DNA from 3 places in the Pantoea sp. SO10 genome. Region 3 is predicted to be linked to each of the others. Evidence: predicted binding sites of a transcription regulator. Region 3 holds the regulator's gene; each other region holds the start of a gene.
What was found. The regulator PurR, encoded in region 3, represses purine synthesis genes. The targets are predictions, from matches to a motif close to CANGCAAACGTTTGCNTG.

Region 1 (10,801 bases), 750 kb from region 3:
AAAAGTATAAATCTGACCATAATGGATAGCTGGAACTCCTGATTCTGTAAAATCAGACTTTGGCAATCCATTTCCGCGTACTAGCTCGCCTAACTGACCCAATGGCACCCACTCTATTTCAATACCATCTAACAGTTTTTCAAGATAACTCAGCTCGCTCATCCCTGTGCCTCACTACCTTCAATTTCTGCCACAATTGCATCAATATATTTGCGTAACTGATCAATCTTGCTAACTGTGATTTTCAGTTCTGCATTCAGTTCGGTAATATTAACGATTTCTCGGGTATCTTTAGCTTCTACATAATTGCTGACTGACAGGTTATATTCATTGGCTGCAACAGTTTCAAATGGCACAGCTTTCGCCAGATGGTCAGTATTTGCCTTGCTGTCAAACACCTGCATGATCTGCGTAATATGTGCGTCAGTCAGTGTGTTGTTATTAGTCTCTTTCTTAAACAGGCTGCTGGCATCAATAAACTGCACGTTGGTATCGGTTTTGTGCTTTGATAGCACTAGGATGTTAACGGCAATGGTGGTGCCAAAGAACAGGTTAGGCGCGAGTGAAATTACGGTCTCTACGTAATTGTTATCGACCAGATACTGGCGAATTTTCTGCTCCGCGCCACCACGGTAAAAAATACCCGGGAAGCAAACAATCGCAGCACGGCCTTTAGGTGAAAGATAGTTCAGCGCATGCAGCACAAAAGCAAAATCGGCTTTTGATTTCGGGGCCAATACACCTGCTGGCGCAAAACGTTCATCATTAATCAGCGTCGGATCGTCACTACCAATCCATTTCACCGAGTACGGCGGATTAGAAACAATCGCATCAAAGGGCTTACCATCTTGAAAATGCGGCTCCGTGAGAGTATTACCTAGTTTTATATCAAATTTTGCGTAGTTAATGTTGTGCAGGAACATGTTCATACGCGCAAGGTTAAACGTCGTATGGTTAATCTCCTGCCCGAAAAAGCCTTCTTCGATAATATGGTTATCAAAATGCTTTTTCGCCTGTAACAGTAATGAGCCAGAGCCTGCTGCTGGGTCATAGATTTTGTTAACGTGGCTCTGACCATGCATCGCCAGTTGGGCAATCAGTTTAGATACGTGCTGTGGCGTAAAGAACTCACCGCCTGACTTACCGGCATTTGCCGCGTAGTTGGAAATCAAGAACTCATATGCATCTCCAAAGAGGTCAATCTGATGTGCATCAAAATCACCCAGCTTTAAGCCTTCAACGCCTTTCAGCACGGCAGCGAGGCGGCTGTTTTTATCTTTAACGGTGTTACCCAGACGGTTACTGGTGGTGTCAAAGTCAGCGAACAGGCCTTTGATATCGGCCTCAGAAGGATAGCCATAGGCTGAGCTTTCAATGGCGACGAAGATACTGTTTAAATCAGCGTTCAGCCTGTCGTTGGTATTCGCTTTAGCGGCAACATTGCAGAACAGCTGACTCGGGTAAATGAAATAGCCTTTGGTTTTAATGGCATCATCTTTGATGTCATCGGTAATGATGCTGTCATCCAGAGCAGCATAGTGGACGCTATCATCACCGGCCTCAATGTAGCTGGAAAAGTTTTCACTGATAAAGCGATAGAAGAGCGCACCAAGGACGTATTGTTTGAAATCCCAACCATCGACCGAACCACGGACATTGTTGGCAATTGCCCAGATTTGACGGTGTAATTCTGCTCGCTGTTGAAGGCTTGTCATTTAATATCCTGTTACGATGCTATATTTATGTTGTTGAATACATTTTATCGCAATTTAATTTTATATAAAGAACCATATGGAAATATTTAGCGTAAATCGCCGAATTAATTCGATATGCACCTATTGCTTTACTCCCTTATGTTTCCACCCATTCATTACTTCATACAAATAAGCAATATAATACTCTCAACCAGCTCATTCCAGCGTATTCGTTGATCTCCAATACGGACTGTTACTCCCTATTCCACTGGTTAGTTATACCATGCAGAAAAGTTAGTCTTTAGATGGATATCCCGGAGGAGTTTATTTCCATTGAAAAACGTAGTGAATTGGATGAGATATAAAGTTATGACAAGGACTAATGAGACGATTATAAACAAGAAGAGAAGCAAAAATGGTACGCCCTACAGGATTCGAACCTGTGACCTACGGCTTAGAAGGCCGGTGCTCTATCCAGCTGAGCTAAGGGCGCATAGTGATTGGGTCGGATTATACGTCCAGCGGCTCGCGCGTCAACGTTTTTGCCCTTGAACATAAGCGGAGTGCTGCCAGATTAACCAAAACCCCTTAATGCCGCTTGCGCCATTCGCTCATCGACACCAGATTCCCGCCCTGCTCCGTTTCGCCTTCCAGCTCAATCCCTTGCTGCGTGAAGTGCGCATTGTACTGATCGCGCAGCGCGTGCAGTTCCTGGCTGTCCGGCTCCAGCTGGCGCAAGAACCCCAACGCCAGCAACAGCTGTTGCCTTGATATCAGCGCAGAAAACCCAGCCCGGCTCAAAATGCCATGCCAGCGCTGCTTATTTTCGTCGCTGCCATCGACAATCAGCACCTGCCAAATCAGCAGCACCGCCGCGCCGTTGTGCAGATGCGTGTCGTTATCGCCCGAGATGTAATCGGTAAACTCTTTTGCCGCCTCTTTGCCCATCAGCGACAACATCGATTCGATATGCACCGGCTGCAGTTGCAACCGTTTATTAAGCGCCTGCACCGCATGGCGCGAGCTGGCCGTCAGCAGCTGAAAACCTACCACGAACACCACCGCCAGCGTGGCGAGAATTAACCAAATCATCACGTCATCCATCTCATTCACTGCCGGGCATCATAAGCGCTAACGCGGGCGGGCGCCACGGCGAAAAATCGGGAAAGCGGCGTAGATGGCGAATCTCTACCTGACAGCCGCACGCGCTTCTGACAGAATAGGCGCCATCCCCGATCTAACCCTCTACAGATGGATTTCCTCTCTGATGGCAGCAAAAATTATTGACGGTAAAACGATTGCGCAGCAGGTGCGCCTTGAGGTTGCCGAAAAAGTACAGCAGCGTCTGGCGGCCGGTAAACGAGCGCCCGGTTTGGCAGTTGTGCTGGTGGGTGAAAACCCGGCTTCGCAGATCTATGTCGCCAGCAAACGTCGTGCTTGTGATGAAGTGGGCTTCATCTCCCGCTCGTACGATCTGCCCGCCACCACCAGCGAAGCCGAGCTGCTGGAGCTGATTGATACGCTCAACAACGATAACGACATCGACGGCATTCTGGTGCAGCTGCCGCTGCCAGCCGGCATCGATAACGTCAAAGTGCTGGAGCGCATCGTGCCGGACAAAGATGTGGATGGTTTCCATCCGTACAACGTTGGTCGTCTGTGCCAGCGCGCGCCAAAGCTGCGTCCGTGTACGCCGCGCGGCATTGTCACCTTGCTGGAGCGCTACAATATCGATACTTACGGCCTGAACGCCGTAGTGGTTGGCGCATCGAATATCGTTGGCCGTCCGATGAGCATGGAGCTGCTGCTCGCCGGTTGTACCACCACCGTGACGCACCGTTTCACCAAAGATCTGCGTCATCACGTTGAGCACGCCGATCTGCTGGTGGTGGCGGTCGGCAAGCCGGGCTTTATTCCGGGCGACTGGATCAAGCCGGGCGCGGTGGTGATTGATGTGGGTATCAACCGTCTCGACAGCGGTAAAGTGGTGGGTGATGTGGAATTCGAAGCGGCTGCTGAGCGCGCCTCGTACATTACGCCCGTTCCAGGCGGCGTCGGTCCAATGACGGTCGCGACACTGATCCAAAACACGCTAACGGCGTGTGAAGAATTTCACGACATTGAGGAGGCATAATGGCCAGTTTTTCTCTCGGTAAACATGCCCACGTTGATTTGTGCGACCTGCTGAAACTCGAAGGTTGGGTGCAAAGCGGTGCGCAGGCGAAAGCGGTGATTGCGGAAGGCGAAGTGCGCGTCGATGGCGCAGTTGAAACGCGTAAGCGCTGCAAGATTGTTGAAGGCCAGAAGGTCGAGTTTGCGGGCTTTAAGATTACGGTTGTTGCCTGACCTTTAGGCGTCCCAATCGGGGCGCCTAAATCCGCTCTTCCCCCACCACCCGAGTTTCCCCTTCAATTTGCTCCAGCGCGATGTGATTCACCGCCGTATGCTGCGCAATCAACGTCGCCAGTTTCGGTGAATGGCTGGTGATCCACAGTTGGCTAAACTGGCTGGCTTCGGCGATCAGTCGTGCTAATGCAGGCAACAAATCTTCATGCAAACTGTTTTCCGGTTCATTCAGCGCCATAAACGCCGGCGGACGCGGGCTGAGCAGCGCCACCACTAAGCAGAGAAAGCGCAGCGTGCCATCCGAGAACTCGGCGCTCTCCAGCGGTCGCAAAATCCCCCGGCGTGACATCAGCATCTGAAAACGCCCGTTCTGCACGTCAACGTGAAATTCCGTGTCCGGGAAGGCTTCGGCCATCACCTCGAGCAGTAATTCGGAATGACCGCGTTCAACAATTGTGGCCCAGGCTGCGGCCAAATTGCTGCCATCGTGGCTCAGTACCGGCGCACGCACGCCAATCTGCGGCGCACGAATCGGCGAACCGGGCCACACCGCAAACTCATGATAGAAACGCCACTGGCGCAGCCTTTCACGTACCTGGGAAAGCTCGGGATAAAGGTGCGGCTCGCCAAGCTGCCCAAACAGCGACTCTTCCGGATGCAGCACCGCAGGATAAGCAACGCGTTCGCCCTCAACGTTGTGCAGGAAAGCGGTTTGATTTTGCCGCTGCAGGATGCAGGAGGAAGGACGCCGACGCTGGCCGCTCATCCATATACGCTCCTCTTTCACCAGCGGATCGAGGTTAAACATGCTGGTGGCTAACGGCTCAGGAAAACCAATATCAAGCTGATAATCCATATCATCCATCACCACCGCGAGCGCCAGACGTTTAGGATCGTGGCGACGATCGCCGCGCCGCAATCCCCCCGCCCACATCGCTTTCTGGATGCCGCCCTCTTCCGCCAGCGCCAGCGCTAAACGTCCGCCCGCCGCTTCGTGCAGTAGTCGCACCGCTTTATAAAGGTTGGATTTTCCGCAGCCGTTCGGGCCGCTCACCACGTTGAGCTGTTGCAGCGGTAGCGTCAGGTCGCGCACCGAGCGGAAGCCGTGAATATGAATCTGTTCAATCGCCATCAATAAAAAAGGGCGATTTCTCGCCCTCTCCGGTTATTTGCGTCGCCAGCTGGAACCTTGCGGCCCATCCTCAACGATCACGCCCAACTCATTGAGCTTATCGCGCGCCACATCCGCCTGCGCCCAATCTTTGGCTGCACGCGCATCGGAACGGGCTTTCACCCAATGCTCGATTTCCGCCACTTCATCGTCATTCACCTGCGCACCGCTTTGCAGGAACTGCTCGGGATCCTGCTGCAGAATGCCGAGCACGTTAGCGATCTGGCGCAGTTTCGCCGCCAGCGCATCAGCGGAGGCTTTGTCTTCAGTCTTCAGGCGATTCACTTCACGCGCCATATCGAACAGCACCGAATAGGCTTCCGGCGTGTTGAAGTCGTCATCCATCGCGGTACGGAATCGCGCTTCAAACTCTTCACCACCCGCCGCCGTGGCATTGGCATCGGTATGTCGCAGCGCGGTGTACAAGCGCTCAAGCGCCGCACGCGCCTGGTTGAGGTTATCTTCGCCGTAGTTGAGCTGGCTGCGATAGTGGCCCGACATCAGGAAGTAACGCACGGTTTCGGCATCGTAATGCTGCAACACATCGCGCACGGTGAAGAAGTTATCCAGCGATTTCGACATCTTCTCGCGATCAACCATCACCATGCCGGAGTGCATCCAGTAATTTACATACGGGCCATCGTGCGCACAGGTGGATTGCGCCACTTCGTTTTCATGGTGCGGGAACATCAGGTCCGAACCGCCGCCGTGAATGTCGAAATGGGTGCCAAGCTGTTTGCAGTTCATCGCCGAGCACTCGATGTGCCAGCCTGGACGGCCGTTGCCCCACGGCGAGTTCCACGCCGGTTCGTCGGCTTTAGACATCTTCCACAGCACGAAGTCCATCGGATTGCGCTTTACATCCGCCACTTCAACGCGTGCACCGGCCTGCAGCTGCTCCAGATCCTGACGCGACAGCACGCCGTAATCCTTGTCGCTCATCACGTCGAACATCACGTCGCCGTTGTCCGCCACGTACGCGTGCTTACGCTCAATCAGCCTGCCGACCAGCTCAATAATCTCGTCGATATGGCGCGTTGCGCGCGGCTCCAGATCCGGCGGCAAAATGCCGAGCGCGGCGAAATCGTTGTGCATCTCGGCGATCATGCGGTTGGTCAGCGTTTCGATGCTTTCCCCGTTTTGATTGGCACGTTTAATGATTTTGTCATCGATATCGGTGATGTTACGCACGTATTTCAGCTGATAGCCCACGTAACGCAGATAACGCGCCACCACGTCGAATGCCACAAATGTACGCCCATGGCCGATATGACAGAGGTCGTAAACCGTGATACCACACACGTACATACCGATTTCACCGGCGTGGATAGGTTTAAATTCCTCTTTCTGTCGACTCAGGGTGTTATAGATCTTCAACATTGAATGGTTCCGTTAGTGACGTTTGCGGGATACGCCCTTGCAGCGTAGCCGGTTATTGTGCCGTATTTTTCTGACTTGTGCATCGCTCGGTTGCCAACTGCCGTCCGGTTACTGACGCGTTATTGGAAATTGTGATATAAGAAGCGTCTACAAAAATGCCTCGCCGCCTTACAGGCGTGGCAGTTGATACTGACGACAACCTTGACAGGAAGAAAATAATGGTCACTTTCCAGACGAACCATGGCGATATCGTAATCAAAACTTTCGATGACAAAGCGCCGGCTACCGTGAAGAACTTCCTGGAATACTGCGCGGAAGGTTTTTACGATAACACTATCTTCCATCGCGTAATCAACGGTTTCATGATTCAGGGCGGCGGTTTTGAGCCTGGCATGAAGCAGAAAGATACCAAAGCAGACATCCGCAACGAAGCGAACAACGGCCTGAAAAACACCAAAGGCACCCTGGCGATGGCGCGTACACAGGCGCCACACTCTGCAACGGCCCAGTTCTTCATCAACGTGGCAGACAACGACTTCCTGAACTTCCGTGACGAAAGCCTGCAAGGCTGGGGTTACTGCGTGTTCGCTGAAGTGGTTGAAGGCATGGACGTGGTTGAGAAAATCAAAGCGGTGAAAACCGGCCGCAGCGGCATGCATCAGGACGTTCCGGTTGAAGATGTTGTCATCCAGAAAGTGACTGTTAGCGAGTAATGTCGCGCACGCTGTTTATCGCAGATCTGCATCTGTGTCATGAAGAACCGGCAATTACTGCCGGTTTTCTGCATTTTTTGCAGGGTGAAGCGCGCGCCTGCGATGCGCTTTATATCCTCGGCGATCTGTTTGAAGCCTGGATCGGCGACGACGATCCTAATCCGCTGCATCAGCAAATCGCTGCGGCGCTCAAGGCGCTGCCGGTGCCGAAGTTCTTTATTCACGGCAATCGCGACTTCCTGCTCGGCCAGCGTTTTGCGCGTGCCAGCGGCATGACGCTGCTGCCGGAAGAGAAAGTGCTCGATCGCTACGGACATCGTGTGTTGATCATGCACGGCGATACCTTGTGCACCGACGATGCAGGCTATCAGCGTTTCCGCGCCAAAGTGCATCAACGCTGGTTGCAGCGTCTGTTCCTCGCGTTGCCGCTGCGTCTGCGCATGCGTATTGCCGCGCGCATGCGCAATGGCAGCAAGCAGGCGAATCAGCACAAGTCGGTTAGCATCATGGACGTCAATCAGTCCGCGGTGGAAGCCGCGATGACGCGTCAAGAGGTGGCGATTCTGATTCACGGCCACACGCATCGTCCCGCCATTCACGCCTTCCCGCTGCACGGCGAAAACGCCGAGCGCGCGGTACTGGGTGCCTGGCATGAGAACGGATCGATGATTCAGCTTGATGCCAGCGGCGTCAGCCTGATCGAATTCCCCTTCTGAAATCCGGGCATCAATGCCCGTTTTCCGCCTACGCAACCGTTTTCCTTGCTGCCATCTCATGCTATTCTCTGTGCCCTTCTTCGCCTGCCCGCCCGGCCAGGTTCGTTTGCATATTCACAGGAGTTGACCGCATGTCATCCAACGCCGCCCCGGCCCGTATCGCCATTGTCATGGGTTCCAAAAGTGACTGGGCTACCATGCAGTTCGCCGAGGAAATTCTTAACAGCCTGGATGTTCCCTTCCACGTTGAAGTGGTCTCAGCTCACCGTACGCCCGACAAACTGTTTAGCTTCGCGGAAACCGCAGCCGACAACGGTTTTCAGGTGATCATCGCCGGTGCCGGCGGTGCTGCCCATTTGCCGGGCATGCTGGCCGCGAAAACGCTGGTGCCGGTGCTGGGCGTGCCCGTGCAAAGCGCGGCGCTGAGCGGCGTCGATAGCCTCTACTCCATCGTGCAGATGCCGCGCGGCATTCCGGTGGGTACGCTGGCGATTGGTAAAGCCGGTGCTGCCAACGCCGCCCTGCTGGCGGCACAGATTCTGGCGATCCACGACAGCGCGCTGTCAACGCGCATCGCCAACTGGCGTCAAACGCAAACCGATGAAGTGTTGAACAACCCGGATCCGCGGGAGGACGTATGAAGCCGGTTTGCGTCTTAGGAAATGGTCAGTTAGGCCGCATGCTGCGCCAGGCAGGTGAACCGCTGGGCATCGCGGTGTATCCGGTGGGTCTGGATGCGGAACCTTCTGCGCTGCCGATCGCCGAAAGCGTGATCACCGCTGAGATCGAGCGCTGGCCGGAAACCGCGTTAACCCGCGAACTGGCGAGCCATCCGGCCTTTGTAAATCGCGATATCTTCCCGCGTCTGGCCGATCGCCTGACGCAAAAACAGCTGCTGGATCAGCTGAACCTCGCTACCGCGCCGTGGCAGCTGCTGGCCGATAAAGCCGAGTGGCCAAATGTGTTCAACTCGCTTGGCGAACTGGCGATTGTAAAGCGTCGTACCGGCGGCTATGACGGCCGCGGTCAGTGGCGTTTGCGCGCCAATGAAACCGATGCGCTGCCGGATGAGTGCTACGGCGAATGCATCGTTGAGCAAGGCATTAACTTCAGCGGCGAAGTGTCGCTGGTCGGCGCGCGTGGGCACGATGGCAGCACGGTGTTTTATCCGCTGACGCATAACCTGCATCAGGACGGCATTCTGCGTATCAGCGTGGCGTTCCCGCAGGCCGATACCGCACAGCAACAACAGGCGGAAGCGATGCTCAGCGCCATCATGCATGAGCTGAAGTATGTTGGTGTGATGGCGATGGAGTGTTTCATTACGCCAGAAGGTTTGCTGATCAACGAGTTAGCACCGCGCGTGCACAATAGCGGCCACTGGACGCAGAATGGCGCGTCAATCAGCCAGTTCGAGCTGCATCTGCGTGCGGTTTTGGGCCTGGCGCTGCCAAAGCCGGTGGTGTTTGCGCCGTCGGTGATGGTGAATCTGATTGGTACTGAGGTGAATCTGGCGTGGCTGCAGCAGCCGCTGGTGCATCTGCATTGGTACGACAAAGAGGTGCGTGAAGGCCGCAAGGTTGGGCATCTTAATCTCACCGATAGCGATCACGCGCGTCTGGCGTCAGCCTTGAATGCGCTGGTGCCGCTGCTGCCGGAAGCGTATGCAAGCGGGATTGCGTGGGCGGTTGAAAAGCTGTAGTTCAGCTGTTTTTCCCTCACCCTAGCCCTCTCCCACTGGGAGAGGGAACCGATCGAGCTAACATCTCCCTATGGGATAGGGCCGGGGTGAGGGCATCAGCCCGCTCAGAACTCCCCTTACCCCACCATCTTCATCGCCACATGGCTCCAGCGATTCAGATGCGTAATCTGGAAACCATGCGCCTTAAACAGCGCATCGAGCGACGCTTCCGAATGAATCGTGATATGCCCATTACGCGGCGCGATATACCAGTCATTCATCCCCAAATGACTCACTTCGTCAGTGGTCGCGGTGCTGAAGAAAAACACTCCGCCTTTTTTCAAAAAACCTGACACTTCTGCCAGCGTTTTATGCGGATCCGGCGTATGCTCAAACACCTCAAAACTGGTCATAAATTCATAAGAATTCAGTTCTGGATAATCGCCGGGCACAAACGGATCCCACGCCACCATATCAATGCCCACTTCCTGCATTAAGCGCGCCAGCGTGCCGGTGCCGCCACCGTAATCCAGCATTTTTTTGCCGTGATATTTTTTGAATAACGTCAAAATCAGATCGCGATTTCTCATCGGTCGATTGATCTCATAGTTAGGATCAAACTGCCCGTAAGCCTCGTTATACATATGCTGTGCATAATCCGCTGGCGTCCAGTCATCGCATGCGTGGGTATACACCAAACCACAGGTCTGGCATTGATGATAATAAATCGCCACGCCGGTGAGCGGATAAGTGTAACGACTGGCATTTTCCGAATGACAGATGGTATTGAAATCGGTCACACCATACAGCGTGGCCTCGCCCTGGCAGACTTTACAGCAGCCGATTTCAACAACGGATTTGACGATAAGTGGAGATGACATGTTTAGCCTTAAATAAGTCTGGTCTGCTTTCATGAGTCGACTCACGCAGACCAGAACTTAAATTTAAGACAAATCGTTTTGCTTATCCGGCACTGAAGCTTCTGAACAGCGCCTTCTGTTTTAACAGCCGAATCCCCAACCAGGCACCGCACAGCGAGAGCAGCAGCGCGCCGCCGATCGGCAAGGCGATCCACAACGTCCAGTCTGGCTGCCACGGGA
Region 2 (10,801 bases), 260 kb from region 3:
TCACCGGCGGATTAAAATGCGGCGCAGCGAAGACAGCAAAACCAATCATGCTGATGTTCAGCAGCGTCGGCGCAAACGCCGGCACGGAAAACCGGTTCCAGGTATTGAGGATCGCGCCCGCCAGCGAGGCCAGCGAGATCAGCAGAATATAGGGAAAGGTGACGCGCAGCAGTGCGCTGGTTAAGGCAAATTTATCGGCGGTATCGGCAAAGCCTGGCGCCGTCACCACAATCACCCAGGGCGCAGCGATCATCCCTAACACGGTTACCACCGCCAGCACCAGCGTCAGTAAACCGGAGACGTAAGCGACAAACACGCGCGTGGCATCTTCGCCCTGCTTGCTTTTATATTCCGCAAGGATCGGCACGAACGCCTGAGAAAACGCGCCTTCAGCGAAGATACGGCGCAGCAGGTTCGGCAGTTTGAAGGCAACAAAGAAGGCATCGGTTGCCATTCCTGCGCCGAAAACGCGCGCCACAATGGCATCGCGGGCAAAGCCCAGTACGCGGGAAAACAAGGTCATCGAACTGACCGCAGCCAGCGATTTCAACAAATTCATATTGAGTGGCGCATCCTGAAAAGTGTCGGAGAAATGAGCGACTTAGCGCGGACATCCCGTGATGTCCGGCGATAGTCTACTGCCACGGCGGGAAATGACCAGCATTGAGTGTTACAAGGAATTATTCACGTTCGGCATCGCGCCACAATTTTTCCACCAGACGCTGCGCCGCCAGCGCCTGTTCGCCACTGGTTTCAGGCATCGTCTGATTTTCAACACACTGGATGAAATGGTGCGCTGCGCCGCTGAAACCGCGCTGAGTAAGGTGGCTTTGCCACGCGGGCGGCACATCACGCACCATGCCGCCGCGGTTTTCCTGCTGCCAGTCGCGCATCTCGTTAATTTCGATGTAATCACCGTCGCAGATGGCGCTGACGACTTCGCGTTGCGTCCCGGCGCGACGATGCATGCTGGTGGTGATTTGCAGCGATCCAGCGGAGAAATGGTGTTCGGCGTACAGCATCGCGCCATCATCATTGGTCTCGATATGCCCTAACTCGCGCGTCAGGCTGCCGCCCGCCAGCCACAGCGCGGTGTCCACCACGTGCAGATAATCGTCCAGCAGGGTAAAACGCAAATCCTGTGGACCCACGCTATCCGCGCGGTGCTTCTCAATACGCAGCGAGGCGGCGCGTGGCATGTCACTTTTCAGCTGCTGATAACGCGGCGCAAAGCGGCGGTTAAATGCCACCATCAGCTTGCGCTTCTGCTTGTCCGCCAGCGCCACCAGCGCTTCGGCCTGTTGCAGCGTTTCGGCTAACGGTTTATCGACGCACACATCTTTGCCCGCCAGCAGCAGCGCTTTAACCACTTCGTAATGGCTGGCGGTGCTGCTGTGAACAAACACCGCATCACTGGCGGCGGCCAGCGCATCCAGTTGACCAAAATAAGGTATGCGATAGCTATCGCAGATCGGTTGCGCCTTTGCCTGATTGGGCGAAAACGCACCCGCTAATTGCCAGCCGCTGGCTTGCGATAAAACCGGCAGCCATGCTTTCTGCGCGATACCGCCCAATCCTACAATGCCAATACGCAGCGTCATATTAGTGCTCCTTTTGCAGCAGCTGCTGCAGTTGCGACTGCAACTCAGCAACCGTTTCTTCAAGTTGCGCGACACGCGCGGTTAAATCGCCGTTGTCACTGACGCTTTCTGCGCTGGCCGCGTCTTCCTCTACTTCGCCACCAAAAAGATGCATATAGCGGCTTTCACGTTTGCCCGGTTCGCGCGCCAGTCGCACCACCATTGGGCCATCCTCGCGCGTGCTTAAACCATTAAGCGTCTGCTCGACTTCATTCATATCGCTGAATTCATGCAGACGACCGCTGCGGGTGCGCAGTTCGCCCGGCGTCTGTGCACCGCGCAGGAACAGCAGCGTCAGTACGGCGACTTCAGCACTGCTCAACTGCAGATTGCCGAAAGCGGAATTGCAGAAGCGCTGTTCATACTTGCTGACGCGCTGACCGAAGCCGTTATTGGCGGTCACCAGATGCTTTTTCACCAGCTCATCAAGCTGCGCTTGCACCTCCATCTCGCTGAGATTGAGCACCGGTTCGCGGTTGGATTTCTGATTACAGGCGGTAACAACGCCATTAAGGGAGAGCGGATATTGATCCGGCGTGGTGACCTGCTTCTCCAGCAGGCATCCAATCACGCGCAATGCCTGCGCGGATAAGGCCATTTTCATTGAGGTGATCCTTTATTATTGTCCACGACGATCCGGAGTCCACTCCCGGCAGGTCAACGCGGTGAGTACATGATCCTGCCAGCGCCCATCGATCAACAAGTAATCTTTGGCGTAACCCTCTTTTTCAAATCCAAGACGCGCCAGCAGATCGCCACTGCGCTGATTGTGCGGCATATAATTAGCCATAATGCGGTGAATACGTTGCTGGCGTTGCATATAGCGAAGGGTGGTAGTGAGCGCTTCAAACATCAGCCCCTGACCTTGCCACTTCTCGCCCAGTGAATAGCCGAGATAGCAGGCGTGAAACGATCCGCGCAGCACGTTGCTGTAATTCGCCACACCACGCACTTCGGTCTCTTCCGGGTCCATCAGCACAAAATAGTAGGCTGAGCCCTGTTTATGCATGTCGGCGATCAGTCCGAGGCGCGCTTGCCAGCCCGAAGGATAACAATGGCTCTCGTCGCGCACCGGTTCCCACGGCTTGAGAAACGCACGATTTTCAGCGTAATAATCCGCTAATCGCCAGGCATCGCGTTCGTGTACTAAACGCACCACTAAGCGATCGGTAGTGAGGCGCACGCGTGGGCCAGCAGAACGATAGCCAAACATCATGACTCCTGAAATCCATAACTTAAGAAAGATGTACGCCAGCGGCGATACTTCTCACTATAACCGTCACCCCGCTTGCGGTAAAACCCTTGAACGCGTTCCTCAGGATTCATCCTGATTTAGGATTAATATTTCTGTGGAATCGATGAAAAAATATCATCCTGAGAAAGCTGTTTTTCGCCGCTGAGCAGGCGGAAAATAGACCAATTGGTCTCTTATCTCCTCTCATTTGCTCAGGAATTAGCATGTCTCGGGTTGCGCGGGCACGACGCCTCGGTAAAACATTTCTTTTAGTGGATAACATGCTGGTTGTGATGGGCTTTTTCGTGGTGTTTCCCCTCATTTCCATCCATTTTGTCGAACAGCTGGGCTGGGCCGCGTTGATGGTCGGTATTGCGCTTGGCTTGCGCCAGTTCGTCCAGCAGGGATTCGGCATCTTCGGCGGTGCGATTGCCGACCGTTTTGGCGCGCGTCCGCTGATCGTCACCGGCATGCTGATGCGCGCGGCGGGTTTTGCCTGCATGGCGCTGGCGCATGAACCCTGGCTGTTGTGGTTTGCCTGTTTGCTTTCCGGCCTTGGCGGCACGCTGTTTGATCCGCCACGCAGCGCGCTGGTGATGAAACTGGTGCGCGCACGCGATCGCGGCCGCTTCTTCTCCCTGCTGATGATGCAGGACAGCGCCGGTGCGGTGCTGGGCGCGCTGATTGGTAGCTGGCTGCTGGCGTGGGATTTCCGTCTGGTGTGCTGGGTTGGCGCGGCGGTGTTTGTCACTGCTGCGCTGTTTAACGCCGTTTGGTTACCGGCGTGGCGCATCTCAACCGAACGCATTGCGATGCGTGAAGGGATGCAACGCGTCTGGCAGGACAAGCGTTTTCGCCTGTACGTGCTGACTTTGACCGGCTACTACATTCTCGCCGTGCAGGTGATGTTGATGCTGCCAGTGATGGTGAATCAGGTGGCCGGGGCGCCTGCTGCGGTGAAGTGGATGTACGCGATTGAAGCGCTGCTGTCATTAAGCCTGCTCTATCCGCTGGCGCGCTGGAGCGAAAAACGCTTCCGCCTCGAAACGCGTTTGATGGCCGGCTTGTTCCTGATGACGTTCAGCCTGTTGCCGGTTGGCATGACCGATTCGCTGCCGTCGCTATTTATGCTGATCGCCCTCTTTTATCTGGGCTCAATCATCGCGGAACCGGCGCGAGAAACGCTCAGCGCTTCGCTGGCCAGTTCGCGTGCGCGCGGCAGCTATATGGGCTTCAGCCGACTCGGCCTCGCGATTGGCGGTTTGATCGGCTACTCCGGCGGCGGCTGGATGTTCGATATGGGCCAGCAATGGGCGCTGCCGGAACTGCCGTGGATGCTGCTGAGCAGCGTTGGCATGATCACCCTTTTGGCGCTTTGGTGGCAGTTCCAGCCGCGTTCGGTGGCACCAGCGATTTTCAGCAGCTAATTTGCCCCCCCCCAAAGATCTCTTCCATACTTCCCGCACGTCCGGAAAAAAGGGTGGCCTCCGTCACCCTTAGAACCACAGGAGAAACGGGATGAAACTCTACATCTACGATCACTGCCCTTTCTGCGTCAAAGCACGCATGATTTTCGGCTTAAAAAATCTGCCGTTAGAACTCATCGTTATGCTGAATGACGACGAGCAAACGCCGAAAAAATTGATCGGCCAGAAAATGGCGCCGATTCTGCAACAGGCCGATGGCAGCGCTGTACCGGAAAGTATGGATATTGTGCGCCTGGTTGATAAATACGACCACCAACCGCTGCTTAATGGCAAAAGCAATCCTGCGATCAGCGACTGGCTGCGCCACGTGAATAGCTACGTCAATAAGCTGCTGCTGCCGCGCATCGCCGATGCCTCCTTCGCCGAATTCGCCACGCCGGAAGCGCGTAGCTATTTCAGCGAGAAGAAGCAGGCCAGCGTGGGCGATTTCAGCGAGTTGCGTAAACACGCGCCGGGCTTAATCAAAAACATCAGCGATGATCTGCGTCAGCTCGACAAGCTGATCGTCAAACCCAATGCGGTAAATGGCGAACTGTCGGAAGATGATATTCATCTTTTCCCGCTGCTGCGCTCCTTAACGCTGGTCAACGGCATTGAATGGCCAAGTCGCGTTGCCGATTATCGCGACAACATGGCGAAACAGACCCAGGTTAATCTGCTCTCCTCCATCGCCGCATAATCTTCATCCCTGAGAGGCGCTGCGGCGCTTCTCATCTCTCTCCTGGTGACACATGCCGCTGATTCAGGCAGGCTATCGCTGTTTTGCCGTTTCGATCAGGATGAGGACAATATGAAAATGGCGTTTACCGGGCTTTTCGCTCTGCTTTTTGCCGTGCTACTCAGCGGCTGTAACCAATTGACGCAATACACCATCAGCGAACAGGAAGTGAATCAGGCGCTGCAAAAGCGCAATAACTTCGAAAAAGATATCGGCGTTTCCGGGCTGGTGAATGCGCACATTGTGCTGAGCGATCTCAACAGTCAGATTGGCCGTGAAGAACCCGGCAAAATAACGCTCTCGGGTAAAGCCAATATCAATGTCAGCTCGCTGTTTGGTCCGCAGCAGGCCGAAATGCTGCTGAAGATGAAGGCGCAGCCGGTTTACAACGCACAGGAAGGCGCGATTTATCTGCATGACATGGAGATTGTCGATGCGCAGGTGCAGCCAGAGAAAATGGCGTCGATTATGAAAACCCTCACGCCGTATCTCAATGAGTCGCTGAAGCGCTACTTTAATGAGAGACCTGCTTATGTGCTGAGTGCAGACCGCAGCAAAGGCGAAGCGCTGGCGAAGAAACTTGCTAAAGGAATTGAAGTGAAACCGGGACAATTGGTGATTCCGTTTACTGATTAATCCGCGCAACCGCACCTTCCGGTGCGGTTTTTGTTTGTCACAATAAAATCCCGTGCAAACGGTTGCCCACATCCTTATGATTACTCCCCGGCCTAAACGTGCCTCTCGTTTTCTTCTCAGCCGGAGTCTTTTTGAATGACAGCCCAACCTCAGCACATTACCATCCGCCGCCCTGACGACTGGCACATCCATCTGCGCGATGGCGCGATGCTCAACGCCGTACTGCCTTATACCAGCGCAGTAAATGGTCGTGCGATTGTCATGCCAAACCTGGTTCCACCGGTTATCAGCGTGGCCGCTGCCGTGGCGTATCGCGAGCGCATCATGGCTGCGTTACCTGCTGAGCATGCTTTTACTCCGCTGATGACCTGCTATCTCACCGATTCACTTGATCCCGATGAGATCGAGCGCGGCTTCCTTGACGGCACTTTTACCGCCGCCAAACTCTATCCTGCGCACGCCACCACCAACTCCAGCCACGGCGTGACCAACATCGCCGCCATCGCTAAGGTGCTGGATCGCATGCAGCAGATCGGCATGCCAATGCTGGTGCACGGCGAAGTGACCGATTCTCACATCGATATTTTTGATCGCGAAGCGCGCTTTATTGAAACCGTGTTGGAACCGCTGCGTAAACAGTTCCCGGCGCTGAAAGTGGTGATGGAGCACATCACCACGAAAGAAGCGGCGGAGTATCTGGCAGCCGGTAATGATCTGCTGGGCGCCACCATTACGCCACAGCACCTGATGTTCAACCGTAACCACATGCTGGTGGGCGGCGTGCGTCCGCATCTTTACTGCCTGCCGATTCTGAAGCGCAATATCCATCAGGAAGCGCTGCGCAAGCTGGTCGCCAGCGGGAATCGTCGCGTATTCCTCGGTACCGATACCGCGCCACATCTGCGTCACCTCAAGGAAGCCAGCTGTGGCTGCGCCGGCGTGTTCAATGCGCCGACCTCATTGCCGGCGTACGCCACCGTGTTTGAGGAGCTGAATGCGCTGGATCATTTCGAAGCCTTCTGCTCGGAGAACGGCGCGAACTTCTACGGTCTGCCGCTGAATGAAGGCACGCTGACGCTGGTGCGAGAATCCTGGCAGGTTGAAGAGAGCATTGCGCTGGCGGATGACACGCTGGTGCCTTTCCTTGCTGGTGAAACGCTGAACTGGCGCATCAAAGAATAATGATCTGCTGCTTGCCTTCGGGAAATTTATACTGTACAAATAAACAGTATATTATCCCGGAGGCTTCTATGCGTGTTGAAATTACCGTAGCAAAAACTTCGCCCCTTCCTGCGGGTGCACTGGATGCACTCAGCGTCGAACTGGTTCGTCGCATTACGCAGGATTTCCCCGACGACGATCATCACGTCAAAGTGCGTTATGCCGGCGGCAACCAACTCAGCGTGTTTGGTGGCTGTAAAGAGTCTCGCGAACGCATCAGCGAACTGTTACAAGAAACCTGGGAAAGCGCTGACGACTGGTTTAATAACGATTAACTGCCACTGTGCCGTTTTTGCCGGGTATCGCTATCCGGCTTTTTTGTTTTTATTTCCCTCTCGCCAGAAAAACTTCCTGCATCTAGACTCATGTTAAACGATCCCCTATTCTTGCCTCGTCATGCTTACAGGAGGTGTTTTACATGACTACTGAAAAACCAGAAGAGGCGATGACCTTCGGAGAATTGCTGGCATTTATTGCTGAGCAACAACGCCGCTTAACCGTATTAGAAAATGCGTTTGCCACCTTGACCTTCTGTCTCGACGATCGCGCCAATCAGTTGCTGGTCCACAACCTGACGCTGGAAGCGCAAAACCAGAACCATGACGAGCAGTTACAGCAGCATTTTACCCGGCTGGCGGAAGAGATTCAGAAACGTCACGGCCTGCTGCCGGTCGAGCCACACTCATAAAAGTGCCCCCTTTTTCGGCCTAAAGTTTTCCCTTATAAAAGCCGATAACTTCGTCATTGTTGCCAGTAATAATTCCAATAAAATGCCTGACGCTGCGGGCATTTTATTATTCGATTAAACGGCAATGTTAACCGCGTTTATTTTTACTCTGTTTAGGTTCGTCATACCTTTTAACTATTGTACCCGCTATTTCATGTTATAATTGTTTCGCTAGTGCACGATACAGCCGCATTGAACCTCAAGAAGCACTTCGTTTAACGAGTAATACGGAGGTTATAATGGACAGAAATAAAGACGTCATCCAGACTCATCCGTTGGTAGGATGGGACATCAGCACCGTAGACAGTTATGACGCCATGATGATTCGCCTGCACTCGCTCTCCTCGCAGGGGCAGAAAGAAGAAGAAGCTGACGTGGGTCCGACCTACTGGCTGACTACCGACGTAGCCAGACAGTTCATCTCTCTACTCGAAGCTGGCATTGCAAAAATAGAGTCTACCGAGCAGTACCTACGCGACAATCAAAAGCATTAATTTCTACTATCGCGTGAAAGGGCACCCAACAGGGTGCCTTTTTCATGGGCGCTCTCTTTTGATATGCTGTTGAAAAATTTCGCTGTTTTGCTGGAGTGATGTCGTTATGGTTTATGATCTGATTGTGGTGGGAAGCGGTTCGGTCGGCGCAGCAGCCGGGTTTTACGCCACGCAGGCTGGCTTATCGGTGCTGATGATTGATAGCGCCCATCCGCCGCACAGCCAGGGCACACATCATGGGGAAACCCGCCTGATTCGCCATGCGTATGGTGAAGGTGAACGCTACGTGCCGCTGGTGCTACGCGCACAGAAACTCTGGGATGAGCTGGAACGCCAGAGCGGCGAGCGCATCATGCATCGCAGCGGCATCCTCAACTTAGCGCCCATCACCTCCTCCTTTATTCAAAATGTTATCGATAGCGCGAAAGCGTGGCAGCTGGATGTGAAAATCCTGCAAGCCGATGAAGTGCGCGCGCGCTGGCCGCAGTTCACAGTGCCGGATGGCTACATCGGCGTGTACGAACCCAACTCCGGCTTCCTCAAATGTGAGCAAGCGGTGCGCAGCTGGGTGCAGCTGGCGGAACAGGCCGGTTGCGCGCAGCTGTTTAACTGTCCGGTGACAGAGATAGGTCGTGACGGCGATCTGCAGCAAGTCACCACCAGCGATGGCATTTTCCGCGCGCGTAAACTGTTGGTCAGCGCCGGTACCTGGGTGAGCCAGTTGGTCGCCGATCTGCCGGTTGCGCCCGTGCGCAAAGTTTTCGCCTGGTATCAGGCAGATGGTCGCTACAGCGAGAACAATAAATTCCCCGGCTTTACCGTGGAGATGAGCGATGGCAGCCACTTTTACGGCTTCCCGGCGGATAACAACGCGCTGAAAGTGGGACGTCACGATGGCGGACAGCTGATGCAAACGCCGGCTGATCGCAAACCTTTTGGTAGCATCGCGGTAGACGGCAACGAATCATTTAACTTCCTGCGTAAATTCCTGCCGGGCGTGGGCGTCTGTTTGCATGGCGAAGCCTGCAGCTACGACAATACGCCGGACGAAGATTTCATTATCGATACGCTACCGGGCGAACCTAATCGTCTGATCATCACCGGCTTAAGCGGACACGGTTTCAAATTCGCCAGCGTGCTGGGTGAACTTGCCAGTGAATTTGCGCAGAACAAACCGTTCTCTTTCGATATTGCGCCTTTCTCGCTCGCGCGATTTAACTAAACCATACTTGCCGGTACTAATCCTGTGCCGGCGAAATTGACACAAACTGACAGTTAATTACCTATATCAACATTCAGTGCAGCGCTATGCCGCATTTGGTGTAGTGAATATGCAATACTTCGCAATAAGCCCCGCCTTTTAAGCTATCCCTTCAATTATTCTGACTGAGTTTTAATTAAATCCTCATTTATTCCGAAGATGATTTTCAACTTTATAGAAAAGTAAGGTTAATTGATCTTTCATTGCAAAATGTAGATGCTCATTACCACTTATTTCATTCCAGGTGATTTTAATGTGGCGTAATTCCACACAGCATTTCGGCGCTGTCTCGATTTTATTGCATTGGCTTATGGCGCTGGTTATTTATGGCATGTTCGCGCTGGGTTTGTGGATGGTCGGATTGGGCTATTACGATGGCTGGTATCACGATGCGCCCGAAATTCATAAAGGCATCGGCATTCTGCTGTTCGCTGCGCTGCTGCTGCGCCTCGGCTGGCGTTTTATTTCACCGCCGCCCAAACCGTTGGCGAGTTATTCGCCCGCCGTACGACGCAGCGCTACCGCCGCGCACTGGCTGTTATACGGCTTACTGTTGGTGCTGCTGTTCACCGGTTATCTCATCTCCACCGCCGATGGCAAACCGATCTCAGTATTTGGCTGGTTCGCGGTTCCCGCCCTGTTCAGCGGTGCCGCGCAACAAGCGGATCTGGCGGGTGACATTCATCTTTGGCTGGCGTGGGGTTTGGTGCTGATCTCAGCACTGCACGCGCTGGCAGCCCTGAAACACCATTTTATCGACCGTGATGTGACACTGAAAAGGATGTTGGGTTACCGCATCCCGTTAATCTCTGAAAAGGAAAAGTAACATGCTAAAGAAGACATTATTGGCAGTAGCAGCGGCCGGATTATTGAGCGCCAGCCTGACGGCCAGCGCGGCTGATTACAAATTTGATAAGGAAGGCCAGCACGCGTTTGTGCAGTTCCGCATTCAGCACCTGGGCTACAGCTGGTTGTACGGCACCTTTAAAGACTTTGATGGCAGCTTCACGTTTGATGAAGCCAATCCTGCGGCAGATAAAGTCAACGTGACCATCAACACCAACAGCCTCGATACCAACCATGCTGAGCGTGATAAACACCTGCGCAGCGCGGATTTCCTCAACACCGGTAAGTTCCCGCAGGCAACCTTTGCTTCTACCGCCGTGAAGAAAGAGGGTAAAGATTACAAGATCACCGGTGACCTGACGCTGAATGGCGTGACCAAGCCCGTCACGCTGGATGCAAAATTGATCGGTGAAGGCAAAGATCCGTGGGGCGGCTACCGTGCAGGATTTGAAGCCAGCGGTGAGATCGTGCTGAAAGAGTTCAACATCAGCAAAGATCTTGGCCCGGCATCGCAGAAAGCTGAACTGATTATTTCGG
Region 3 (10,801 bases):
AACTAAGGTTGCCCGTCAGCCTGCTATTTGCAGGCTGACTTCCCTCTCCTGCTGCACCCTCCTGCGATTTTTGCCATAATGCGCGCTGCCCTATTTATTGCCATGAGATCCTGATGTCTGAATCGAACGCTTTAAACGCTCTCCACCAACGCTTCCGCGGTTTTTATCCTGTTGTGATCGACGTTGAAACCGCGGGTTTCAATGCACAAACCGATGCACTGCTGGAAATTGCAGCCACCACGCTGAAAATGGATGAAGACGGCTGGTTGCACCGTGATGAAACGCTGCACTTCCATGTGGAACCGTTTGAAGGCGCCATTCTGAATCCTGCGGCGCTGGCGTTTACCGGCATCGATCCCACCAATCCGCTGCGCGGTGCGGTAAGCGAATATGAAGCCCTGCATGCGATTTTTAAAATGGTGCGCAAAGGCACCAAAGATAGCGGCTGCAATCGTGCCATTATCGTGGCGCACAATGCCACTTTCGATCTCAACTTCGTGATGGCGGCCGCCGAGCGCACCAGCCTGAAGCGCAATCCGTTTCACCCGTTTGCCACTTTTGATACCGCGGCACTGAGCGGTTTAGTGCTGGGGCAAACCGTGTTGGCGAAAGCCTGTAAAGCGGCGGGAATGGAGTTTGATAGCACGCAGGCGCATTCGGCACTGTATGACACCGAGCAAACCGCGACGCTGTTCTGTGAGTTGGTGAACCGCTGGAAACGCCTGGGCGGCTGGCCGCTGGCTTTCAGTGAAAAATCCGCAGACGAGGCGTCTGCCGGGTAACTAAAGAAAAGGCCGACATGTGTCGGCCTTCTGCATTATTCCGCTTCTTTATACTTCTCAGCGGTCTCTTTCAGCAGTGGCTGAAGTTCACCGCGCTGGAACATCTCAACGATGATGTCGCAGCCGCCGACCAGTTCACCGTCGACCCACAGCTGCGGGAAGGTTGGCCAGTTAGCGTATTTTGGCATTTCAGCGCGAATATCCGGGTTCTGCAGAATGTCCACGTAAGCGAAACGCTCGCCACACGCAGAAAGCGCCTGCACGGCTTGCGCCGAGAAACCGCAGCTTGGCAGCTTCGGCGAACCTTTCATGTACAGCAGAATCGGGTTTTCTGCGATCTGACGCTGAATTTTTTCAACAGTACTCATTATTGCCTTCCTTAATCTTCTACTTCGTGTTTGTTTATTGTAGCGATTTCGCTCCCGGACTGAAAACGGGATTTTGCCTTTGCACTGGCTAATCGCCATGTTTGTTAAGTTAACGCATGACAAATAACATTTTCATATCATTAATTGGCATTAATAAATTAATAATTAGCAATAATTTCGCTGTGTTAACCAGCTGAAATCGCTCATTTTTGCTACAGAATCAATCTGGTAACATATTAATAGAAAAAGGCCTTACCTTTTGTAAAAAAAGTGGATTAGAATTGCCTCGGCGCTGGTCACTTGATCAGATTTCTCTCACTTTTACGCAGTCTGCTTTGATTCAGCCTGCTTAACCTGTAACCGGATTATGCGTCTACTAATTACGCTTTTCATACTGGCTTTTGCCCAACTGTTCTTTAATGTGGCCGCTGCATCTCCGCATGCGCCCGTTAACGCCAGTTCGCTTAAAGCAGAGAAAAAGAGCGCACGTGAAGACGAGCGCCGCAAACGACGTCCGGTAAAAACCACCACCACCAAAAAATCGCGTCTGACCGCTGTTCAAAAATTCAAACTCAAAAAACAGAGCAAAACAGACATCGCGCTGCACAAAACCACCAGCAAAAAATCCCCACTGAAACTCTCTGCTAAGAAATACGGTCATCAACGTTTAGCGAAGAAAACGCCCGAGATCGCCGTCGATGATGAAGCGTTAGCGCTGACCGGCATCAAAATGAGTAAAGCGCACCGTCAGCGTTATCAAAAAGCGCGTGAAACGGCGATGACCAAATTAATGGGTCAACTCGGCAAACCTTATCAGTGGGGCGGCGCTTCGCCACACACCGGTTTCGATTGCAGCGGCCTGGTGTGGTACGCCTATAAAGATCTGGTGAAATTCAAACTGCCACGCACCGCCAATGAGATGTATCACCTGCGTGATGCGGCACCGATTAAGCGTGAAATGCTGGAGAAAGGCGATCTGGTGTTCTTCCGCATCAACAATCGCGGTACCGCCGACCATGTGGGCGTTTATCTTGGCAATGGCAAATTCATTCAGTCGCCGCGTACCGGCAAAGATATTCAGATTAGCGCATTGGGTGAGGATTACTGGCAGAAACACTATGTGGGCGCGCGTCGTATGATGACGCCAAAAACCATTCGCTAGTTGTTGCGCAACAGACATGAAAAAGCCGGATGCTGTTCTCAGCTCCGGCTTTTTTGTTAATGCATGATCGCGGTAAAGCTGAAGGCGATAATCATCAACAGTGCGCCAACAGTGGTCATTAGCGCCAGCTTCAGGTCGGTATTCATCACAACTCCTTAGTCACACAATTATTAGGGTTAAGACGATTTTCGCATAGCAATAGGCAAAAATCTCGTGTTATCCGCGCCAGCTTGCTAGAATCGCCGCCTTTCGTTGCGCAACAGATTTTGCGCAGGCTGTATTTACAGCGTGATGAAGTGATTTTGCCTGCTTGAACATGCCGTTTTGCCCGCTTTTTTGGGCTGTAAAAGCATTAGCAGACGCAAACGTTTAACAATATACTTATCAGTAAGTTGCGATAAGCCCAGGAGCACCATTTTCATGGCAACAATTAAAGATGTCGCAAAACGCGCGGGGGTCTCAACCACCACGGTTTCGCATGTCATCAACAAAACGCGTTTCGTTGCGGAAGAGACGCGTAACGCCGTATGGGAAGCGATCAAAGAATTACACTACTCGCCAAGTGCCGTGGCGCGTAGTCTTAAAGTTAATCACACCAAAACCTTGGGTCTGCTGGCGACCTCCAGCGAAGCGCCCTACTTCGCTGAAATTATCGAAGCGGTGGAGAACCGCTGCTTCGAACGCGGCTATACGCTGATTCTCGGCAATGCGCACAACGATCTGCAAAAGCAGCGCGCTTACCTGTCAATGATGGCGCAAAAGCGCGTCGATGGTCTGCTGGTGATGTGTTCGGAATATCCAGACGATTTGCTGCAGATGCTGGAAGAGAACCGCAATATCCCCATGGTGGTGATGGATTGGGGCGCGTCACGCGGTGATTTCACCGATACCGTGCAGGACAATGCATTTCAGGGCGGCTATCTCGCCGGGCGTTATCTGATTGAACGTGGCCATCGCGATATCGGTGCCATTCCTGGCCAAATGGAGCGCAACACCGGCGGTGGACGTCATGCTGGCTTCCTGCAGGCAATGAACGAAGCGGGCATTACAGTGCGTCCGGAGTGGGTGGTTCAGGGCGACTTTGAGCCTGAATCGGGCTATCAGGCGATGCAACAGATCTTAAATCAGAAACAGCGTCCAACCGCGGTGTTCTGCGGTGGCGATATCATGGCGATGGGCGCGATTTGCGCTGCTGATGAGATGGGTTTGCGCGTACCGCAGGATATCTCGGTGATTGGCTACGATAACGTGCGCAACGCGCGCTATTTCACACCAGCGCTCACCACCGTGCACCAGCCGAAAGCTGAACTGGGTGAAAAAGCGCTGGAAATGCTGCTGGATCGCATCACCAGCAAGCGCGAAGATCCGCAAACTATCGAAGTCCAGCCAACGCTGATTGAACGCCGTTCGGTGGCGTACGGTCCGTTCCGCGACTACCGCCGCTAAGCCGACACTTCGCTGAGCCATTCGTGGTTCAGCGTTTCCGCATCCCCGAGATAAGCCAGTAACCACGCCAGCGCCGGTGACGCGCGCTGTTCTGACCAGCTGACGCAGCACGGACTGTCCGGAAACGCCTGCGGTAGCGCCAGCTCGACCAGTTTTTGGCTGTCCAGCAGTGGACGCGCCAAATGGCCAGGCACCATGCCGACGCATAATCCTGCCAGCAAACAATCCATCCCGGTTTCCCACTCTGGCACCACCAACCGCCGCTGATTATCCAGCGTCCATGTCATACGGCGCGGCAACGCACGCGAGGTATCTTCCAGCACCAGCGATGGCCACGCCCGCAAGGTTTCATCATCCAGCTCCTTGCTGTTAACCAGCGGATGATCGGGACTCACCACACAACGCCAGTTCAGCGCGCCCATATCCTGAAAGGCAAAACGTCCGCCCACCGGGATGGCCTGAGTTGCGCCAATCGCCACATCCACCCGACCATCAGCCAACGCATCCCACACGCCGTTGAACACTTCGTAGCTGATAATCAGCTCCATGTCGGGAAAATGGCGGTAGAAGTCTTTCACTAACTGTCGCGTACGCTGCGGTTTTACAATGCAGTCGACCGCGATGCTCAACTCGCCGCGCCAGCCATTTGCCAGTTGCTGACACTGTCGGCGAGTTGCCAGCATTTTTTTGATAACAGAACGGCCTTCCCGCACAAAATGCTCGCCCGCCGCTGTCATCACCACTTCCCGATGCTGGCGCTCAAACAGCGGCACCGCCAGCCAGTTTTCCAGCTGGCGCACAGTGTAACTGACGGCAGAGGGCACGCGATGCAGCTCCTGCGCTGCCGCGCTAAAACTGCCGGTGCGCGCTACTGCATCCACCACTTCAAGCGCATATTCTGACCACATAATTTTGCCTTCAAAAATTTTAACAGCATCATGCAAATATTAGCGTTTCACAAAGCGCGCTGCATCCTTTTACACTCCCCGGCGTTTACCCTGCCCAAAAGAGAATCAACATGTTGTCGTCTAAAGCATTTATGCCTTATCTCGCCGTGCTCAGCATGCTCGGCTTTCTTGCCACGGATATGTATTTACCCGCCTTTGGCGATATGCAGCGTGATTTTGCTAGCGCACCCGGCACCATCAGCGCCAGCCTGAGTCTGTTTCTCGGCGGTTTTGCCTGTGCCCAGGTATTTTGGGGACCGCTATCAGATCGTTATGGACGTAAGCCGATTTTGCTGGCGGGCCTGGCCATCTTCGCCCTCGGTTGTCTGGGAATGCTGTGGGTGACCGATGTCCGCCTGATGCTGGCGCTGCGTTTTGTGCAGGCGATTGGCGTGTGTGCGGCTGCCGTAAGCTGGCAGGCGCTGGTGGTGGATCACTATCCAAAAGCAAAAGCTAATAAAGTGTTTGCAACGATTATGCCGCTGGTTGCGCTGTCTCCGGCGCTGGCACCGCTGCTCGGCGCCTGGCTGATCGGCCACTTCCACTGGCGCAGCATCTTTATCACGCTGACGCTGGTTGCCGTGGTGTTGCTGATCGGTACGCTGCAGTTAACCTCACCTAAGCGCGAGAAAGTCGCCTCAGGCAAACAACCCGGCTGGTTGACTTTGCTAGGCACCCGCGTCTACAGCGGTAACGTCTTAATCTATTCGGCATGTTCGGCGAGCTTTTTCGCGTGGCTGACGGGCTCACCTTTCATTCTCGCCGCAGCTGGCCTGACGCCGGGCGATATTGGCCTGAGCTATATTCCGCAGACCATTGCGTTTCTGATTGGCGGCTTTGGCTGCCGCGCGCTGTTAAATCGTTATCAGGGCGCGCAACTGCTGCCGTGGTTGCTGGTGCTGTATAGTCTGAGCATCCTAAGTCTGTTTGTCATCGCCCTGATGCCTTCAGCGCCGCTGTTTGTGCTGCTGATGCCCTTCTGCGGCATGGCGCTGGCCAATGGCGCGATCTATCCGATTGTGGTGGCCAGCGCATTAGCGCCCTTCCCGCACGCCACCGGTAAAGCGGCAGGATTACAGAATTTATTCCAGTTAGGATTGTGCTTTGTCGCCAGCCTGCTGGTCTCCGCCGGCCTTGACCAGGCGCTGTTCAACACCACATTAGTGATGGTGGTCACCGTGGTACTGGCGTGGGCGGGCTTTGTCTGCCAGCGATCGGCAAACGCACAAAGTGATATTGCCCACACTTCCCGTCCCTGCGAAGATAATCTCTAAGCCAACGCTTTTCGTTAGCAAACTAACGATAACCCGTTGAATATTGACCCACGTGAGCATATACTCAGTGGGTCAGTAATTCTGTATTAAATCAATAATATAAATGTAATACCTTTAGCGACTCTGTCGCGGGATGGCGTCTGCACGGTACTCCAGTGTTGCGTCCAACTTTTCTATTCAAATTCATGCCTCTGTAAAACGTCGGATTTCTGGCGCACGGATTTTCCGTGAGTTCTCTCACAGGTCTTGGGAAATTGGCTATTCTTTTTCTCAGGTTCAGATCGGAAGGTGATGGAGAAGCTATGAGTTCATCTGTTATAGAAGAAGTGAGCCTTGAAGAAAACCACTGGTTTCGGATCGTCAATGAACTGCTAGAGCGTGCTGATATTGCAGTTAATGGCACTCGTCCCTGGGATATTCAGGTAAAGCATCCAGATTTTTTTAAACGCGTGCTCGAGGAAGGATCGCTCGGATTAGGTGAAAGTTACATGGATGGTTGGTGGGAGTGCGAACAGCTTGATATGTTCTTCCATCGCGTTTTAAAACACCATCTGGATAAACAATTACCGCGGCATTTTAAAGATACGTTGCGAATCGCCGCCGCGCGTCTTACTAATTTGCAATCGAAAAAACGCGCCTGGATTGTGGGTAAAGAGCATTACGACCTGGGTAATGATCTATTCTCACTGATGCTTGACCCCTATATGCAATATTCCTGCGGCTACTGGAAAGATGCTGATACGTTGGAAAGCGCGCAGCAGGCCAAACTGGATATGATTTGCCGCAAGTTACAACTTGAACCGGGCTTGACGCTGTTGGATATCGGTTGTGGCTGGGGCGGACTGGCGGAATATGCCGCACGCCATTATGGCGTCACGGTGCATGGCGTCACTATTTCTGCAGAGCAACAAAAACTGGCACAACAACGCTGTGAAGGACTGGATGTCACTATTTTACTGCAGGACTATCGCGACCTGAATAATCAATATGATCGCATTGTTTCTGTCGGAATGTTTGAACATGTCGGGCCGAAAAACTATGCCACTTATTTTGATGTTGCTGACCGCAATCTCAAACCAGACGGCATATTTTTACTGCACACCATTGGTGCCCTCACAACGGATATGAATGTCGATCCGTGGATTGATAAATATATCTTCCCGAACGGTTGTCTGCCGTCGGTCCGTCAAATCGCTGATGCCAGTGAGCCACATTTCGTCATGGAAGATTGGCACAACTTTGGCGCAGATTACGATACGACGTTAATGGCATGGTATGAACGTTTTCAGGCGGCGTGGCCGCAGCTGGCTGAGAAATATGGCGAACGTTTTAAACGAATGTTCGACTATTATCTCAACGCCTGCGCCGGTGCGTTTCGCGCCCGTGATATTCAGCTGTGGCAGGTGGTATTCAGTCGTGGCAAGGATGGCGGATTACGCGTAGCGCGTTAATGAGCTTGCAGAAATAAATCAAGGCGCCGCAGGGCGCCTTTTTTAGCGCCATTATTCTGCGCTGGCAATCTGCGCCAGTGCAGCGGCTTCACGCTGCGCTAATACGCGTTCAACGGTTTCCACAATGGCCTGCGTATGAGGATCAATCTCAATATTGACCTTCTGACCAAACTTCTTCGCGCCTAACGTGGTGCGCTCGAGGGTTTCCGGAATCAGATGCACACAGAACTTGCTTTTGGTAACGTCGCCAACGGTCAAACTAATTCCGTCGATACCCACAAAACCTTTATGCAGAATATATTTGATCTGCGTGGCATCCTGTAATTTAAACCAGATTTCGCGGTTGTTTTCTGACTGGATGATTTTGCAGATTTCCGCCGTGGTCATAATATGGCCAGACATCAAATGGCCGCCAATTTCATCACAGAACTTCGCTGCACGCTCAATATTCACCACATCCCCGACCTGTAATTCACCCAGGTTGGTAATGCGCAATGTTTCTTTAATCAAATCGAAGCTAACCCGATCGCCATTAATCTCAGTCACAGTCAGGCAGCAGCCGTTGTGGGCTACCGATGCGCCTAGCGCCAGTCCCGGTAACAGCTCATCCGGTAAGCGCACAATATGGGTACGAAACAGATCTTTCTCTTCAATGCCGACAATTTCTGCCGTGCCTTGCACAATTCCAGTAAACATAATCTTAGCCTCTGCAAAGTTTGCGTCAGTTTATCACAGCTTGTCGGCGGCAGCTTAATTTGGCGGAGTTCAAACTTTACACAAATTGCTAAACAAAATGCGATCAACGTTTGGCGGAAGCCAGCGCTGCCGCTACACTGTGCGCGCATTCTTTGGGGATTTCGCCCCGCTCTCTTCATTAATTAAGCAGGTGTAACGTGCAGAAGTATTTTACCGAAGCGCGTCAATTGCTGGCCCTCGCGATCCCGGTCATCCTTGCTCAGGTGGCCCAGACTGCGATGGGATTTGTAGATACTGTTATGGCCGGTGCGGTAAGCGCCACGGATATGGCCGCCGTCGCTGTCGGCACCTCTATCTGGCTTCCCGCCATTCTGTTTGGTCATGGTCTTCTACTGGCTTTGACGCCTACCGTTGCGCAACTCAACGGTTCAGGACGACGCGAACGTATCGCGGAACAAGTGCGCCAGGGATACTGGATGGCAATCGGTGTTGCACTCCTGATTATGGTGGTGCTGTGGAACGCCGGTTATCTGATTAACACCATGCATGATATCGATCCTGAATTGGCCGCCAAAGCTGAAGGATACCTGCATGCATTGCTGTGGGGCGCACCGGGTTACCTGCTGTTCCAGGTGATGCGCAACCAATGCGAAGGTTTGTCGAAAACCAAACCGGCGATGCTGCTCGGCTTCCTCGGCCTGATGGTGAATATTCCGCTCAACTATGTGTTCATTTACGGCCATTTTGGTATGCCGGCCTTAGGCGGCGTCGGCTGCGGCGTGGCGACGGCATCGGTCTATTGGGTGATGTTCCTGGTGATGCGCTTCTGGGTGAAACGAATGGCAAGCATGCGCGACATCCGTATGAAAACGCGCTGGTCTGCACCGTCACGTACGATTTTGTCACGCCTGTTCACGCTGGGTTTGCCGGTGGCATTGGCGCTGTTCTTTGAGGTGACGCTGTTTGCCGTGGTGGCGCTGTTGGTATCACCGCTCGGTATCGTGAAAGTGGCCGGACACCAGATTGCACTCAACTTCAGCTCGCTGATGTTCGTGTTGCCGCTGTCGCTCGGCGTCGCCACTACCATTCGCGTTGGCTATCGGCTGGGACAAGGTTCGGCCGAACAAGCGCGCGTTGCTGCGTGGACCGGGCAAGGCGTCGGCATCAGCATGGCGGCCATCACCGCACTGTTTACCGTGATTTTCCGTCACGATATCGCCGGCCTGTACACGGCAAATCCAGAAGTCATTACCCTTGCGGCACAGCTGATGTTGCTGGCGGCGATTTATCAGTTCTCAGATTCGATTCAGGTGATCGGCAGCGGTATCTTGCGCGGTTATAAAGACACGCGCTCGATCTTCTTCATCACCTTTATCGCCTACTGGGTGCTGGGTTTGCCGGTGGGTTATGTACTGGCGATGACGGATTGGGTCTTGCCGAAGTTGGGTCCCGCCGGCTTCTGGTGTGGCTTTATTATCGGCCTGACCTCCGCAGCGGTGATGATGATTTGGCGCATCCGTCGTTTGCAGCGCCTGCCTGCGCAGGTCATCCTGGCGCGCGCCGCGCGCTAAGTGGCTGGTAACGGCGAAAAAAACGACGCATAGCACAGTTGCTGGTCAGTCGTAGGGTAAAAACACTTTTTCCCCTTGCCAGCATCACGGCCTGCCGTTAATATTCGTCCCCGCTGTCGCCCTGACAGCGTGTTGCGCTCTTAGCTCAGTTGGTTAGAGCACCACCTTGACATGGTGGGGGTCGATGGTTCGAGTCCATTAGAGCGCACCAAGTGCGTCCGTAGCTCAGTTGGTTAGAGCACCACCTTGACATGGTGGGGGTCGGTGGTTCGAGTCCACTCGGACGCACCAATTTGTGAATTTCCTCAATGCGCTCTTAGCTCAGTTGGTTAGAGCACCACCTTGACATGGTGGGGGTCGATGGTTCGAGTCCATTAGAGCGCACCACTTTGGTTTTGTCTCCTTGCGCAACACCTTTTTCTTGATCTGCATCGTCTATATCGCGCCGCTTTTATATTGGTTTTCGCATACTTAGCGACTATACTATGCCGCGTTGTTCCACCTGAAAGGTTTCAGCGCTAACGTGCCTATGCAAACAACTCCAATGATTTGCGCAACACTGATCACTCAGTTCCCTCGCGTACTGCATAACTTCTCTGCACGCTTTGCTTTCGTCTCCTATTCTTATTTCTGTGAAATCCGATCCAACACCATAAATATTCTCACTTCGGTGCCGTGCGCATCGAATCCCGACCTTTATCATCCATCACAACTTATAGAAAACCTGACATGAAAAAGACCAAAATCGTTTGTACTATCGGTCCAAAAACCGAATCCGAAGAAATGCTGACCCAACTGCTGGAAGCGGGCATGAACGTGATGCGCCTTAACTTCTCGCACGGGGATTACGCTGAACATGGCCAACGCATTACCAACATGCGTGCCGTTATGGAAAAAACCGGTCGTCAGGCCGCTATTCTGCTGGACACCAAAGGTCCGGAAATTCGTACCATGAAACTGGAAGGCGGCAACGATGTGTCGTTGAAAGCCGGCCAGACCTTCACCTTCACCACCGATCAGTCAGTCATTGGTAACAGTGAACGCGTTGCTGTGACTTATGCCGGTTTCACTGAAGACCTGAAAATCGGTAATACCGTTCTGGTC

Region 1: purE (5-(carboxyamino)imidazole ribonucleotide mutase) is a predicted target of PurR. The motif match lies at 8,050-8,067, and genes of this name have one in related genera.
Region 2: pyrC (dihydroorotase) is a predicted target of PurR. The motif match lies at 5,767-5,784, and genes of this name have one in related genera.

What each region holds. Positions count from the first base shown of each region.
Region 1 is NZ_CP040095.1:1,117,642-1,128,442, reverse strand. Features, by position in the region: gene FCN45_RS05170 (restriction endonuclease subunit S) at 1-162, opposite strand, end outside; gene FCN45_RS05165 (type I restriction-modification system subunit M) at 159-1,715, opposite strand; tRNA gene FCN45_RS05160 (tRNA-Arg) at 2,111-2,187, opposite strand; gene FCN45_RS05155 (DUF1198 family protein) at 2,283-2,786, opposite strand; gene folD (bifunctional methylenetetrahydrofolate dehydrogenase/methenyltetrahydrofolate cyclohydrolase FolD) at 2,962-3,828, shown strand; gene ybcJ (ribosome-associated protein YbcJ) at 3,828-4,040, shown strand; gene FCN45_RS05140 (AAA family ATPase) at 4,066-5,172, opposite strand; gene cysS (cysteine--tRNA ligase) at 5,206-6,591, opposite strand; gene ppiB (peptidylprolyl isomerase B) at 6,810-7,304, shown strand; gene FCN45_RS05125 (UDP-2,3-diacylglucosamine diphosphatase) at 7,304-8,020, shown strand; gene purE (5-(carboxyamino)imidazole ribonucleotide mutase) at 8,152-8,661, shown strand; gene purK (5-(carboxyamino)imidazole ribonucleotide synthase) at 8,658-9,722, shown strand; gene FCN45_RS05110 (class I SAM-dependent methyltransferase) at 9,839-10,582, opposite strand; gene ybbP (putative ABC transporter permease subunit YbbP) at 10,665-10,801, opposite strand, start outside.
Region 2 is NZ_CP040095.1:1,610,022-1,620,822, reverse strand. Features, by position in the region: gene murJ (murein biosynthesis integral membrane protein MurJ) at 1-559, opposite strand, end outside; gene FCN45_RS07505 (Gfo/Idh/MocA family protein) at 681-1,601, opposite strand; gene FCN45_RS07500 (DUF480 domain-containing protein) at 1,603-2,244, opposite strand; gene rimJ (ribosomal protein S5-alanine N-acetyltransferase) at 2,260-2,853, opposite strand; gene mdtH (multidrug efflux MFS transporter MdtH) at 3,099-4,301, shown strand; gene grxB (glutaredoxin 2) at 4,393-5,040, shown strand; gene FCN45_RS07480 (lipoprotein) at 5,152-5,715, shown strand; gene pyrC (dihydroorotase) at 5,851-6,897, shown strand; gene dinI (DNA damage-inducible protein I) at 6,966-7,211, shown strand; gene FCN45_RS07465 (hypothetical protein) at 7,355-7,624, shown strand; gene bssS (biofilm formation regulator BssS) at 7,903-8,157, shown strand; gene solA (N-methyl-L-tryptophan oxidase) at 8,264-9,379, shown strand; gene FCN45_RS07450 (cytochrome b) at 9,672-10,244, shown strand; gene FCN45_RS07445 (YceI family protein) at 10,246-10,801, shown strand, end outside.
Region 3 is NZ_CP040095.1:1,869,400-1,880,200, reverse strand. Features, by position in the region: gene gloA (lactoylglutathione lyase) at 1-6, shown strand, start outside; gene rnt (ribonuclease T) at 114-782, shown strand; gene FCN45_RS08765 (Grx4 family monothiol glutaredoxin) at 818-1,153, opposite strand; gene FCN45_RS08760 (C40 family peptidase) at 1,518-2,312, shown strand; gene FCN45_RS08755 (YnhF family membrane protein) at 2,369-2,458, opposite strand; gene purR (HTH-type transcriptional repressor PurR) at 2,733-3,758, shown strand; gene punR (DNA-binding transcriptional activator PunR) at 3,755-4,666, opposite strand; gene punC (purine nucleoside transporter PunC) at 4,777-5,979, shown strand; gene cfa (cyclopropane fatty acyl phospholipid synthase) at 6,282-7,430, shown strand; gene FCN45_RS08730 (riboflavin synthase subunit alpha) at 7,482-8,126, opposite strand; gene FCN45_RS08725 (MATE family efflux transporter) at 8,324-9,697, shown strand; tRNA gene FCN45_RS08720 (tRNA-Val) at 9,832-9,908, shown strand; tRNA gene FCN45_RS08715 (tRNA-Val) at 9,912-9,988, shown strand; tRNA gene FCN45_RS08710 (tRNA-Val) at 10,008-10,084, shown strand; gene pykF (pyruvate kinase PykF) at 10,427-10,801, shown strand, end outside.